DNA from 2 places in the Actinoplanes sp. NPDC023801 genome. Region 1 is predicted to be linked to the other one. Evidence: riboswitches for the same ligand, from Rfam matches in the RefSeq annotation. Region 1 holds a riboswitch; the other holds the start of a gene.

Region 1 (5,009 bases):
ACGGCGTCCTCGGCGGTGGCCCGGCCCTGCGCGGCCGCCTTCGTGTTGTCGATCAGGTTCCGCTTGCCGGTGATCGTGGTGCAGCTGGCCTGCGGGCCGACGTAGAGCGGGATCAGCCGCCAGCCCCGGTTGACCTGCTCGCGTACCCAGCCGGCGGTCAGGTTCTTCTGCGTGCATCCGCGGTTGTTGCCGCCGAAGTAGATGCCGGCCGCCCGGTACGGCGACGACTTGAGCCACGCGGCCATCGCCTCGCTCGACGGGGCGGTGCAGGCGTCGAACCCGTAGCCGGTGAAGTTGCCCGGCTGCGGCGCGAGCGCGGTGGCGGCACCCGCATTGCCGTTGATCAGGGCCAGCGGGCTCAGCGAGATCGTCACGACCACCGCAGCGAGAAGCCGCCTCCGGTATCTGACGACGCCGGCGGTGAACTTTCGCAACATAGGGACCTGCTTCGTCGACTGGGAAGGCCCATCGAGGTAAACAGATGGATCAAGCCGGGCACAGGGCCGATCGGCTGGTTGTCCGCTGTCCGAAAAGGCCAAGACCGTCCGTGATCCGGCGGGCCGGTTTCGCCCCGGAAATCCGTCGCCGTCCGGCCCGGGCCCACGCGTAGCCGGTGATTCGGTCCGCGGACACGCCTCGGCCACCCGCCGTTAACCTGCGCGGACCACCATCCGGCGATGACCGCTGTTCTCGCACCCACCCGGGCCCTGCTGGCGCGGGCCGTCGCCGAGTCCCTGATCGGTGACAGCGGCAATCGCTGGCGGCACACCGCCGGTGTGGCCGAGAAGGCGGGTGAGCTCGCCGACCGGCTCGGCCTCGACCCGGACGTCCTGGTGGCGGCCGCGTGGCTGCACGACGTCGGCTATGCGGCGCCGATCGCGCTGACCGGTTTCCACCCGCTCGACGGTGCCGTGCACCTGAGCGCCGAGGGCTGGCCGGCCCGGATCGCCGGACTGGTCGCTTTCCACTCCGGCGCCCGGTTCGTGGCCGCGGCCCGCGGTCTCGGCGAGCAGCTGGCGGCGTTCCCCGACGAGCGCAGCCTGATGGCCGACGCGCTGACGTACGCCGACCAGACGACCGGCCCCAGCGGCCTGCGGGTCGACCCGGAGGCGCGCTACACCGAGATGCTGCTGCGCCACGGTCCCTGCTCGTGGAACGCGAAGGTCGACGGCGCCCGCCGCCCGCACCTGCGTGGGGTCACGGCCCGCGTCGAGCACGCGCTAGCCGCCTAGGGCCCTCAGGAAACCGGCGAGCGCCTGCCGGTACGGCCCGAGCGTGCGCAGGTCGACATACTCCTCCGGCCCGTGCTGCCCGTCGCCGCCCGGCCCGAAGATGACCGCGTCCACGCCCTCCGCCGAGTAGAAGCGCCCGTCGGCCGCCCCGTGCTTGCGCAGCAGCGACCCGTCGAAGCCGGCATCGCGTGCCGCCGCCTGCAACAGCCGCACCTCGGGGCTGTCCGGATCGGCGTGATGCGGCGCTCCGACGGCCTCCACCACCACGTCGGCCTCACCACCCGTGACGGCCCGCAGGTGGGCCGCCACCTCGTCGGGCCCGCGCCCGGCGAGATCGGGGTCCGACGGCGGGAACCGGATGTCGAGCAGCGCCGACGCCGCGGCCGGCACCACGTTGGCGGCCCGGTTCGGGGTCTCGATCCGGGCCACGTTGACGGTCGTCACCCATTCCTCCGCGGCCGGCACCGGATAGCGGTCGAGCAGCCGCCGCACCGCCCCGGTCACCGTCAGCAGCGCGTTGGAGCCGAGCCACGGGTAGGCGGCGTGCGCGGTGCGGCCGGTCGCCGACAGCCGGGCCCGGATGATGCCCTTCGACTCGGTGACCACCCGCAGGCCGCTCTGCTCACCGATGACGACGAACCCGGCCCGGACCCCCTGCGCCACCTGGTACCCGGTCCCGTCGAAGCCGCCCACCTCCTCGTCGGTGACGAGCTGCAGCCCGAGCCCGTACGGCAGCGTGCCGGCCACCTCCCGGAACACCCGGGCCATCACCAGGGCAGCGGCCTTCATGTCGTGGGTGCCGCGCCCGTAGAGGCGGTCGCCGTCGAGCCGGGCGGTGAACTGGTGCGGCTCGCCGGGAACCACGTCCAGGTGCGCGTTGAGGATCACCCGCGGTGGCAGGCCGTCGCGGGTGACGAGCGCGCTCGGCTTGCCACCGGACTCGAACCGGCGTATCCGGAAGCCGGGGCCGGCGACGGCGAGCACCAGTTCCAGCGCGCGCCGCAGGTCGTCCGGGCGATCGGCGGTCGAGCGGATCCCGATCAGCTCGGCAAGCTGCTCCATCGGCCGAACCTACCGCGGGATCCGTTCACCCGCCTCGATCGCGACGGCGAGCCTGTTGCCGGCCGGCGGCAGCGGGCAGGTGGCGAACTCGGTGTAGGCGCACGGCAGGTTCGTGGCCCGGTTGAAGTCCAGCTCGACGGCACCGTCCGCGGCGGGCGGGGCGATGAACAGGCTCCGGTTCGCGGCGTAGGTGGTCAGCCCGGACGTCGCGTCGGTGAACAGCACGAACAGCGACCCCGGCGCCGCACCGTTGAACACGGTGAGCGAGAACGTCTTCCCGCCGATCCCGAACTCGACCCGGCCCGGTGACTCGTAGACGTGCTCGATGCCCTCGGCGACCGAACCCACGGTGATCGGCTCCGGCTCGTCGAACGGCAGGTAACGCCCGGCCACCACCCACTTCTCGTCGGCGGGGTAGGCGGGTGTGCCGGGGTAACCGGTCAGCACCGGGTTCGCCGGGTTCCGTGGCCGCACCACGTCGTACCCGCCACGGCGGGCGATCTCGATGCGGATGTCGCCGTGTTCCACGGTGCGGTCGGCGCGCTCGGCAAGCGGCTCGAACGTGTGCGTGCCGGTGACGGTGGCGCCGTCCACGACGATCGACTCGCCGCCGCCGAGCGCCACGGTCACGCCGGCCGGGCTGGTGCTCCACTCACCCGGCGCGTCCGGGAAGCTCCGCGGCTCCTCGGTGAGCCAGTGCAGGCCGGTGATGGAGAGGAAGCCGTGCGGGTCGGCGCGCCGTTGCTCGTGGCCGGCGTGCCATTGGTCCCACTGCTCCTGGAACGAGGTCGTCATGGAGCATGACCCTAATCTCTACTTGCGGCATGGGATATGGCCGTGCGCTGTGACTTCTGCTAATTTCGACGGCAGGTCATGAGTGCCAGCGCGAAGCCCCGGCTTGCTGGCCGGCAACCCTTCCGTTCGCGACGGGGTGCCCCGGGTGAGGACCGGGCCGGTGTCGCCCGACACCGGCAAACGGCGAACCCGTGGAGGCGCGGTCATGTCCTTTTCCCCTCTCGATGTCATCGGTGACGGCAGCGACTTCGTGCACCTCGACTACGCGGCCTCGGCCCCCTGCGTGCGGGCGGCCGCCGACGCCGTCGCGGATCTGCTGCCGCGGTACGGCAGCGTGCACCGGGGCACCGGGGTGCGGTCACAGGCGTCCACCGTCGCGTACGAACTCGCGCGCGACGTGGTCGCCGAGTTCACCGGAGCCCGCCCCGGCGACACGGTGATCTTCACCCGGAACACCACTGACGCGCTGAACCTGCTGGCCCGCGCCCTTCCGCCGGGCACCACGACGGTGCACTTCGACGGCGAGCACCACGCCAACCTGCTGCCCTGGCCGAACCCGCTGCGCCTGCCCGCCCCGGCCTCACCGGACGAGGCGGTCAGCGCGCTCAAGTCGGCGCTCGACGGTCTGACCGGCCCGGCCGTGCTGACGGTCACCGGGGCGAGCAACGTGACCGGCGAGCTGTGGCCGGTCCGGGAACTCGCCGGCGTGGCCCACTCGTACGGCGCCCGCGTGATCGTCGATGCCGCCCAGCTGGCCCCGCACGTGCCCGTCGACCTCGACGACCTGGACGCCGACTATCTGGCCTTCTCCGGTCACAAGCTGTACGCCCCGTTCGGCGCCGGAGTGCTCGCCGGCCGATCCGACTGGCTGGACGCGGCCGACCCGTACCTGGCCGGTGGCGGTGCCAGCGCTGCCGTCGGTGACCGGCCCGGTGATCTGACCTGGGCGACGGGGGCGGCCCGGCACGAGGGCGGTACCCCCAACCTGCTCGGCGCCGTGGCGCTGGCCGCCGTCTGCGAGGCCCTCACCACGGCCGGCCGGCACGAGGTGCGCGTCCACGAGCAGAAGCTGCTGGCCCGGCTCCGTGCGGGTCTGACCCGGGTGCCCGGCGCGACCGAGGTCAGCCTGTTCGGCCCGGACCACCCGCGGGTCGGCATCGTGTCGCTGGCCCTGCCGGGGCACGACCCGGCCGAGGTGGCCCGCCGGCTGGGGCGGGAGCACGGCATCGGCGTCCGGGCCGGGCAGTTCTGCGCCCATCCGCTGGTCCGCCGGCTGTCCGGGGCCGGCCGGACCGGCGCCTGCGGTGACGGCGTGCCCGGCCTGCTGCGCATCAGCTTCGGCCTGGGCAGCACCGGAACCGACGTGGACCGGGTGGTGACCGCGCTGGCCGCCGTGCTGGCAACGGAATCCGGGACTGATCGCACCTGAGCCACGGCCGCCGACTTCGACCGGATGCTCAAAGCCTGCTTCGAGGGAGTTCACCTGCGCGAAACCATCGGGGCATCCGTGGCCGGTTAGAGTCCGGCCATCCTCGACAACGTTGATCCCTTCATCGGTACGGCGGCCACCGATCTGCCCCGGGCACACGGTCTCGCCGCTACCTGGTGGTGGCCGAAACCGCAGGTGGGTAACACCCACCCGGGCGCCACCTCCCCCCTCGGCATGGTCTCCGCGTGCGCCTACTCGGGGGCGTACCCGACGGGATACGGCCGGTACGCCAAGAACACCGAGGGCGTGCCGGAGGAGATGTTCGAACGGCACCAGGCCTCCGGCTTCACCCATTTCCAGCAGTCCGGCACCGGCGCGATCCGCAAGTACTACAACTACGTGCGGGTCACCCCGATGGTGCAGCCCCTCGACGACCTCGGTCAGTCGTGGCCGCTGGAGGACGAGCGGGCCGAGGCCGGCTACTACGCGGC
Region 2 (5,009 bases), on a different contig from region 1:
GCGTCGTCCGTTCCCGCAGCCGAGGACGTCCGATGCGTGGTGTTCCCGCCCTGGTGGCAGCCGTCTGCGGCGCCCTCCTCGCGGTGCCGGTCCCCGCCGCGCCGGCCACCGCCCGCACGGTGACCGAGGATCGCGCCGCCGGTGCTCCGAGCGGCGCGGACGGGACCCTCCGCGCGGAGCTGGACCGGATCCTGGCCGACCCGCGGCTGGCCGGGGCCACCATTGCCGCCGACGTGCGCGACGCGGCCACGGGTGCCGGCCTCTACCAGCGCAATGCAGGGCTGCGCGTGCTTCCCGCGTCGAACCAGAAGCTGCTCACCGCGGCCGCCGCCCTCGAGGTCCTCGGGCCGGGCCACCGGTTCCGCACCACGGTCCGGGCCGCCGGAGGCAGCCTCCATCTGCACGGACAGGGCGACCCCACGCTGACGTACGAGCGGATCGACCGGCTCGCCGCGACGGTGGCCCGGGCCGGGGCGAAACGCTACGACCGGCTGGTCGCCGACGACTCGTGGTTCGACCGGGTGCCGCTCGGCCTGGACTGGAGCTGGCAGGACGAGTCGTTCACGGCTCCGGTCTCGGCGCTGACATTCGCGGCTGACGGACGGTATGACAACGCGGCCGTCGAGATCCGCTACCGGGGCGTGGCCGGGCGGCCACCCGTCGTGCGGGTGTGGCCGCCGGTCGTGGAGGTCCGGGTCGTCAACCGGGCGGTCACCGGCGGCAGCGGTGACACGGTGAGCGCGGTGCGGGCGCACGGAACCTCGACAGTCACGCTGCGTGGCTCGGTGGCCGCCGGACGGTCCGGAACCGCCCTGGCCGCCGTCCCGGATCCGGCCGCGGCGACGACCGGGCTGTTCCGGGCGGCGCTCCAGCGACACGGGGTCACGGTCGGTGGACGTACGGCCAGAGGGCCGGTGCCTCCGGCATTCCGCCACCTCGCCGCTCACGTCTCACCGCCGCTCGCCGAGATGCTGCCGCCGCTCCTCAAGCTCTCCAACAACGGCATCGCGGAGCTCCTGGTCAAAGCCATCTCACGGGCCGCTGAACCGGCTCGGCCGGGAAGCTGGCCGAGCGGGCTGGCCGCCGCCACCGCCGCCCTCGGCCGCCTCGGCGTCGATACCCGGCTGCTCACCATGGGTGACGGCTCGGGTTTGAGCCGCCGCAACTGGGTGACCGCCGCCCAAGTCGTCACCCTGCTGCGGCAGGCGCGGCGGAGAACCTGGTTCCCGGCGTTCCGGGCGGCCCTCCCGGTCGCCGGCGACCCGGACCCGATGGTCGGTGGCACGCTGCGTGACCGGATGCGCGACACCCCGGCGGCCGGCAACGTGCGCGCCAAGACCGGCACGCTGACCGGCGTCAACGCGCTCTCCGGGTACGTCACCGACGCCGGTGGCCGCCAGCTGGTCTTCGCGTTGATCGTCAACGGTTCGCTCACCGGCACCGCAGCCGTCCTCGACGAGGCCGCGGTGATGCTCGCCGCCCGCCGGACGGAGGAGGTTGCGGTGGTGCTCGCCGCCCACCGGACGGACCATGCCGCGGTGATGCTCGCCGCCCGCCGGACCGGTGACGCCGCGGTTTAGGCTTCGGCGGCGTGACCACACCACGGCGCAGAGCGGACCCCGCATCGTTCACCGACCCGGAGAACTGGAGCGGCGGCTACTACGAGCTGTATCTCGAGTTCGGCGCGCGGGACGATGCCGTCCTCGGCCGGGCTGCGCGGGCGCTGACCCGGGTCGCCGGCATCGACGGCTGGTACCCGGACCGTCACCGGGACCCGGCCGGGCAGACACCGCGGGAACCGGAGGCCGTCGCGCTCGACGAGCCGGGCGATCTCGCCGGCACCGTCGTCGTCCCCGGCGGGCACCGGGTCGTCTGCCGGCTGATCCCCTACCGCGCCGACGGGCCCCTCGGCGCCGACCATCTGGGTCTCTGCCTGCCGCTCGGCGCGCTGCACCGCACCGACCGCCGGATCGGCGGCTTCCCGTTCGGGCCGGACGGCGACGAGCGGTCGCTGGCATGGCGGACGACGCTCGACGAATGGCTTGCCGGGCTCGGGCGGGCCGTCTTCGCCGAGGTCCCGTTCACTTCGGCGGTCATCGGGTTCGAGCTCGATGCGGACGTCACCCCGGACAACCAGGCCTGGAACGCCTACCTGCTGCCGACCGCCGGCGGCCTGCACCACGTGCCCGTTGTCCGTTGAGGATCAGTGGTATGTTGCCCGTCAGGTCATGAGTGTCAGCGTCAAGCCCCGGCTCGCTGGCCGGCAACCCTCCGCGGCGCGGGCGGGGTGCCCCGGGTGATGACCGGGTCCGGCGCGTGGCGTGCCGGGCAAGCCGCGAACCAGAGGGACCCTCATGGATCATCCTGTTCTGCACGGCCGTCTCGTCCGCCTCGAGCCGCTGCACCGGCGGCATGTCCCCGGCCTGGCGGCGGCCGCCGGCGAGGACCGCGGCCGGTACGCGTGGACCTGGGTGCCGACCGCCGGGACCACCGCCGCCTACGTCGAGGAGCAGCTCACCACCGCAGCGACGGGACGGCTTCTCCCGTACGCCCAGATCTGTCTGCGGACCGGCCGGGCGGTGGGGGTGACCGCCTACTGGGACCCGCGCCCGTTCCCCGGTGGTGACCGGCTCGCCCAGATCGACGTGGGTTTCACCTGGCTGGCCGCCTCCGCGCAGGGTTCCGGACTCAACCTGGAGGCGAAGTACCTGCTGTTCCGGCAGGCGTTCGAGGTGTGGCGGGTCGTGCGGGTCGGGTTGAGCACCGACGCCCGCAACGCCCGGTCCCGGGCCGCGATCGCCGGGACCGGCGCGCGTTTCGAGGGTGTGCTGCGCAACTGGTCCCGGTCCTGGGCGCCGGGGGAGCATGGGATGCTGCGCGATTCCGCGCTCTATTCGGTGGTCGTCGAGGAATGGCCGGAGTGCCGCGCCTACCTCGAGCACCGGTTGTCCGAAACGGGACAGGGCGCCGCCGGAGCGGCGCCCCGTGACGTCAGCTGGAGCAGGTGTTGAGCATCGTCTGCAGCGCCGTCTTCTCCGACGACTGCACCTTCAGCGCGTAGTGATACTTGACCACGATCCACATCCGGGCGTACGTGCAGCGGTACGACGTGACCGACGGCTGCCACGTCGACGGGTCCTGGTCGCCCTTCGACTGGTTCACGTTGTCGGTGACGGCGATCAGCTGCGGCCGGGTCAGGTCGTTGGCGAAAGTCTGCCGCTTGCTGGTGGTCCAGGCGCTCGCGCCGGAACGCCACGCCTCGGCCAGCGGCACCACGTGATCGATGTCGACGTCGGAGGCCGCGGTCCAGGTCGCGCCGTCGTACGGGGAGTACCACCGGCCGGACGTCGCGGCGCACGCCGAACTGGTCACGACGCTGCTGCCGTCCCGCTTGAGGACGGTCTCGCGCGTGTTGCAGGTACCGGAGATCGTGATCCAGTGCGGGAACAGCTCCCGATCGTAGGTGCCCGCGTTCGCCTCGGCGGCGACGGTCAGTGCGTTCAGGTAGGTCTGTGCCGTCGACTTCGACGGGATGCCGGTCGGGGCGGCCTGGGCGGGGGAACCCAGCAGACCGATAGTGATTACGGCAGCGGCGAGGCCGGCGATCAGGGGACGGGGGAGGGGCATGGCGGCTCCTTTGTTTCGTCCGATTCGGACGACACAGATCTACGGGAGCCGAACGTCGCCAGATCATGATGTCCGTGAATTTCTCGTGTCCGAACAATCAAGTTCAAACCCGGCTGGGTCAGTCGTGTGGCCAGCCGAGTGCCTCGCACGCGATGAGCCACCAGTGGCGTTCGGCCAGCAGTGCGGGCGCGTCGGAGGCACCGACCCAGCTGCCGGATCCGTCCACCGGAAGCAGCGAAGGGTCGCGCGGCACGAACACCGGGACGTGAGCCTCGGGAACCGGGAGCCGATACGACTCGTCGCCCACCGGCACGACGTTGCGCACGAAGCCGACGCAGCGGGTCGCGGCGTCGCGTCCCAGGTGCCGTGACGTCAGCTCACGCACGCCTTCGGCCGCCGGGCGCCAGGTCCCGCCGCGGTCACCGAGGAACACGGTCGGAAGATCAAGGCCTTTGGGCGTACGGACGCAGAACAGCTCGGCCGCCCCTCTGTGGTGACCTGCGCCCCGATACAAACCGCAGGTCACCACGCGGTTCAGCGGCGGCGGAACTCGTGCAGGTAGAGGTAGACGCTTGTTCTCGCGCCGACCACGGCCCCGGCGGTATCGGCGGAGCGGAAGTGGACGCCACCCCACACGCGGGCGTTGATCAGTTCCTCGAGGGCACTCGAGAAGCCGGCGAAGTGGCGGGTGGTGCCGGTGGCCTCGCTGGTGGCGTGGAACGCGATGTCGTCGCGGCCGAAGAACATCCGCAGGATCACCATGTTGGAGCCGGTGGTGCAGGCGTGGCCGGACGTGTGGTCGGGGCTGCCCGGCGTGATCAGCAGCGGCATCCACGACGGATCGGCCGTGGTGTCCGGGTTGCCGTCGGTGTCGGCGAGCTGAACCGCGGTGACCGGGCGCCAGAAGCCCCAGTGGCGTTTCTCGTTGAAGCAGGCGGTGTTGGCGTCCGACGCCGCGACGTTCACCATCGCGAGGAGGCGGGCCGACTGGACGACGCTGAGACGCTGCGTGACGGCGAGCTGCCGGTTGATCTCCCACAGGCCGAGCTTGCGGTCGTGCCACCACCGGGCCGCGTCGGTCTGGTCGGCGGTGCGCACGGTGCTCGCGGCCCCGCCGACCGCCTTCACCTCGTTGAGATCGCGGGTGTAGGCGGCGCTGGTGAGAGCGGGCGGCCCAGCGGTGCGGAACATGTCGTTACGGGGCAGGACGAACGCCCGCAGGTCGGCGGACCAGGCGCCGGAGTTGGCGAAGGTGGGCGGGGTGGGGCGCCACCGGCCGGGTTCGGTGGAGACCGGGAACGCCTCGACGCCGAAGGCCCCGTCGCCGGCACGGGAGGCGAGCATGGCGGCGGCGGTCTGTTCACCGACCGCGACACCGCCGC

What was found. Region 1 has a riboswitch for S-adenosylmethionine ahead of AB0G04_RS04790 (aminotransferase class V-fold PLP-dependent enzyme). Riboswitches for the same ligand answer to the same signal wherever they lie in the genome.
Region 2: another riboswitch for S-adenosylmethionine. It lies ahead of AB0G04_RS22035 (GNAT family protein); the one in region 1 lies ahead of AB0G04_RS04790 (aminotransferase class V-fold PLP-dependent enzyme).

What each region holds. Positions count from the first base shown of each region.
Region 1 is NZ_JBFAAI010000002.1:58,215-63,223, reverse strand. It holds gene AB0G04_RS04810 (glycoside hydrolase domain-containing protein) at 1-437, opposite strand, end outside; gene AB0G04_RS04805 (HD domain-containing protein) at 678-1,232, shown strand; gene AB0G04_RS04800 (M20/M25/M40 family metallo-hydrolase) at 1,221-2,294, opposite strand; gene AB0G04_RS04795 (DUF1684 domain-containing protein) at 2,304-3,089, opposite strand; SAM riboswitch class IV at 3,164-3,278, shown strand; gene AB0G04_RS04790 (aminotransferase class V-fold PLP-dependent enzyme) at 3,295-4,518, shown strand; gene AB0G04_RS04785 (GH92 family glycosyl hydrolase) at 4,618-5,009, shown strand, end outside.
Region 2 is NZ_JBFAAI010000012.1:50,938-55,946, reverse strand. It holds gene dacB (D-alanyl-D-alanine carboxypeptidase/D-alanyl-D-alanine-endopeptidase) at 33-1,580, shown strand; gene AB0G04_RS22040 (hypothetical protein) at 1,592-2,200, shown strand; SAM riboswitch class IV at 2,225-2,341, shown strand; gene AB0G04_RS22035 (GNAT family protein) at 2,355-3,011, shown strand; gene AB0G04_RS22030 (HNH endonuclease family protein) at 2,992-3,627, opposite strand; gene AB0G04_RS22025 (hypothetical protein) at 3,746-4,060, opposite strand; gene AB0G04_RS22020 (phosphatase PAP2 family protein) at 4,162-5,009, opposite strand, start outside.